2 regions of the Lysinibacillus sp. NPDC093190 genome follow, and region 1 is predicted to be linked to the other one. Evidence: predicted binding sites of a transcription regulator. Region 1 holds the regulator's gene; the other holds the start of a gene.

Region 1 (2,209 bases):
TGATAAATTCATCATAAACTTTATGACGTATGGGAATAGTAAAAAGTATGAAAAAGACAAACCTGCTAAAAACAATATAAACGAATACGGTATATAGCTTAAGGTTGCTTTTCGTTCGACGTCCCTTAATCCTGGGCTAATAAAAGCCCACAATTGGTACATCAATACCGGCGAAGATAGGATAAATGCTATTAAAAAAATGACTTGGATATAAATTGCAAGTGGTGTTACTACATCAAACGCATGAAGTTCTATATTGTAAGACTCTCCAGTAATTTGAAGGTATTTAACAAGTGGCTTTGCAACAAAAAAGCCGCCAGCCATAGCGAGAACAAAGAAAACGGCAACAATGAAAAGCCGTTTTCTTAATTCTTCTATATGCTCAATGACAGTTAGATCTTTTGGATTCATTCCTCAAACATCCTAACTTACTTATCTAGTTCTTTCTTTTTCTTGTCATCATCATCTTCGTCGGCTAATCCTTTAGTAGCATTTTTAAATTCACGTAATGTTGAACCAAATGCTTTACCAAGCTCTGGTAACTTTTTAGGACCAAAAATTAGTAATGCGACAATTCCGATAATAATGAGGCTCATAGGACCAATACCACCCATTACAGCCACCTCCTCTTTATATCCATCATTTTAACGTATATTTCGCCATTTTGCTAACTAATTATATGTGAAAGTTTTTAGTCACTCTCGCCCTTTTACTTCATATTTATTTTACAGAAACTGTGAGAGCTATACTTTAGATTATGTACAATTATCACTCTTCCTGATTACGAATTAAATAAATGAGTGCCTGCAATTCTACCGACAAATCAATTGTTAAAAGTTGCATTTTATCTGGTACAGTAATACGCTCTGGCGTAAAGTTCAAAATTCCTTTTGCGTTCATCGCTGCTAATCTATCAGCCATTTTCTGTGCAGAGCGTGGTGAAACTGTTAAAATTGCAAGCTCCGCTCCATATTCTGCATACTTTTCTTCCAATAAGTCAGGGTGAAAAACAGGAATATTGCTAATCATTTTCCCTTCCTTTGGGGCCTTTGAATCAAATGCCACAACGATATGAGTATTATGATTTTTTTGGAAATTATATTTTAATAAAGCACTACCTAAATTCCCTACACCAATTAACGCTACTTTTGTCGCTTCATGTTGATCGAGCGTTTGACTAAAAAATTCCAAGAGATGTTGCACATCATAGCCATATCCCTTTTTCCCTAGAGCACCAAAATAAGAAAAATCACGGCGAATAGTTGCCGAATCAATTTTCATCGCTTCACTCAGTTCCTTCGACGAAATGCGTTCCATGCCTTCTTGTGCAAAGTTTTGGATAAATCGATAGTAAAGAGGAAGTCTTTTCGTAGTGGCTTGTGGAATTTTTAATTCTTGTTTCAAACTTTTTCCTCCTTATAATGTATCAAATCTATTTATGATACATGCTTAATTAACTATTTCTAAGTTTATAATATTCACTGGAGTATTTCCCTTTAGTTAATGGCGCTTTTACGCCACTAACTAAAGGGAAATCGTTTCAATCTTACATGACAGCTTGGAATAAGTAAAGCACCGACATTGCAAGCAAATCGTACATCCATTACACTAAGGAAGAATTGAGGTGTCAAGAATGATTGTTTTACAAGTCAATCAACTATATAAATCCTTCCTTGCAGATGAAATTTTGAGTGGCGTAAAATTAGAGGTTCAACATCGTGACCGCGTTGCATTAGTAGGTCGTAACGGTGCTGGTAAGTCTACTTTACTTAAAATAATTGCTGGTCAACTGTCATATGACTCTGGCGATATTATTATCCCGAAAGGTATACAAATTGGATATTTGGAGCAACATGCTGGTTTAAACTCAACATTGTCGATTTGGGATGAAATGATGACAATTTTTGAGCCACTTATTGCCCAAGAACAAACACTACGATCATTAGAACAACAAATGGCCGATCCAGCGGTTTATGAAAATTCTACTTTATATGCAAAAATAATGTCTGAATACGATCATTTACAGCATAATTTTAAGGATGCTGGAGGCTATCAATTTGAATCCGATACACGTTCTGTGCTTCATGGCATGCAGTTTTATCCTGAGGATTACGAAAAGCCAATTAGCTCACTATCAGGGGGACAACGAACTCGGTTAGCACTTGCTAAGCTTCTGTTAAGTAAACCTGACCTATTAATACTCGATGAA
Region 2 (2,209 bases), on a different contig from region 1:
TATGAAGGCTCTTCTAGCGCAACTGCATCTCCTGGTTTTAACAAACACTGCACGATTAAATGTATGGCTTGTTGTGCACCAGATGTAATGAGAATGGAAGCGGGATCGGTTTCTATTTGACGATACTGTCTCATATGTTTCGTTATTGTTTCTCTAAATATCTCATTCCCTTGTGGATGATCATATCCTAAGCTCCCGATAAAAGAACGGGTAAAAGTAATCTCCCTTAAATAATCCAACGGGAAAAGATCCTCTGACAATTCTCCACTAGCTAAATTGATTAGTTTATGTTCAACCGCTTCTTTTCTTATTCTCTGCGTTACAGGTTGATTAGGTAAAAAAGGCCCCGCTTCAATATATCTATTCCAACTAGGAATGCGTTTATTTGTAATTCCCCAGATGTCTTTACTGATTGTTGTACCGCTTCCTCTATTTCTTTCAATCAGTCCATTGGATTCCAACTCATCATATGCACTTACAACAGTGCTTCTGTTTATATTAAATTCTTTAGCTAAAAACCTTTCAGACGGTAAGGATTTATCAGCCGGAAATGTGCCATCTGCTATCCCTTTTTCAATATATTCGGCAAGTTGTTTATATATAGCTTTCTTTGATTCTCGATCTGGTTTCCAATCCATAAAAACTCTCTCCTTAAAATTCCTAATTGTTCCTATCCCCAAAAATGGGGGTTCAATAGAATTATCCTGTATTCTCTTTTATCAAACTGCAATAACTTCCTCTAATCTTTTCGATTAAAAAGAATTATTTTAAATAAATCACACTCATAATAAACCACCCATTTAACCTTTAATTTAACCATCCACTTTGTTTATCAAACCACTTCTTGCATTTTAAAAGCTTGATATAATCCCTTTTTTCACAAAAAAATTATATCAAAATATTTTTTTCATTTGAGAACGTTTTGTGATAGATTTCATATTTTCTTGCCTTTCGATTTTTATGCAACTAATATGAAACTCGAATTGTGAATCAAATTCCGCACAAACCCTTATTAGCCTTTAAAACATACAAGAATAATTGAAAGGGGTTTGTCTATGAAAAAGATGTGGATCAGTTTCATTAGCTTTTTCACTATTGCCACTATATTAACAGGGTGTGAACCGTTGTTAGTATTGGATCCAAAAGGGCCTCAGGGTCAAGTACAAGCTAAAGATATAATGCTATCGATTTGGATTATGTCCGTTATCCTTATCGTTGTGTATGTCATCTTAGCTTATATGTTATTTAGATTTCGCGCGTCTAAACAAAGCGCAAACTATAAACCTCCCTACATTAAAGGAAGTACACTAGTTGAAATAATTTGTGTTGGTATACCTGTATTGATCGTTATATTCCTATCAATTGTTTCAGTTCAAAGTAACAATAAGGTTGAATCAACACCTGCAGAATATAAGGACAAAGAACCTCTTGTCATTTATGCTGCAACATCTAACTGGAAATGGCACTTTAGCTATCCAGCAGAAAACATTGAAACAGTTAACTATCTGTATATTCCTGTTGACCGTCCAATTGAGTTTAAACTCTACTCTTACGGACCTATTACAAGTTTCTGGATTCCGCAGCTTGGGGGGCAAAAATATGCAATGTCAGATATGGTGAATACATTGCATTTAGGTGCTAACACACCAGGTAAATATATGGGACGAAACGCAAGTTTTAGTGGTAAAGGATTTGCTGAAAATACTTTTAGAGTCGAAGCAGTACATCAGGAAGAATTTGATAGCTGGGTAAAGGACATTAAAAATACTTCTCCAGAAATAACGGAAGAAAAATTTGATAATTTACTAAAGCCAGGTCATGTGGATGAAGCTTCGTTTAATGGGACTCACTTAACATTTTATCCGGCACCAGACAGTGAACATGGTGAACATTAACACAGGTTTCTAATTCATTAGAATAGTGTTCATTCAAACACCACTAATTCTTATGATGAATCATTTAATTATTAAAATTCCACTATTTTACTATAGAACTCTTGAAAGGAGTATTAATCGTTATGGAATTCTTTGAACGATTTGCTATACCTCATCCAAGTGCTGCGATTTACGGATCAATGGTTGCCATTGCACTAACGATTATAGCAATCATTGTCGGATTAACTTTTTTTAAAAAATGGGGCTATTTATGGCGTGAATGGTTAACGACAGTTGATCATAAGCGAATTGGGATTATGTATTTAATCTCTGCA

What was found. The regulator Rex, encoded in region 1, represses fermentation and respiration genes when NADH is low (regulators of the CRP and FNR family bind a similar motif). The targets are predictions, from matches to a motif close to TTGTGAAATATTTCACAA.
Region 2: the regulator Rex is predicted to act here: its motif matches at 923-940, upstream of qoxA (cytochrome aa3 quinol oxidase subunit II).

What each region holds. Positions count from the first base shown of each region.
Region 1 covers NZ_JBNNVG010000043.1:6,461-8,669, reverse strand. The annotation lists gene tatC (twin-arginine translocase subunit TatC) at 1-411, opposite strand, end outside; gene ACQKOF_RS22960 (twin-arginine translocase TatA/TatE family subunit) at 429-614, opposite strand; gene ACQKOF_RS22955 (redox-sensing transcriptional repressor Rex) at 769-1,404, opposite strand; gene ACQKOF_RS22950 (ATP-binding cassette domain-containing protein) at 1,634-2,209, shown strand, end outside.
Region 2 covers NZ_JBNNVG010000021.1:95,716-97,924, reverse strand. The annotation lists gene ACQKOF_RS16655 (PLP-dependent aminotransferase family protein) at 1-638, opposite strand, end outside; gene qoxA (cytochrome aa3 quinol oxidase subunit II) at 1,056-1,895, shown strand; gene qoxB (cytochrome aa3 quinol oxidase subunit I) at 2,018-2,209, shown strand, end outside.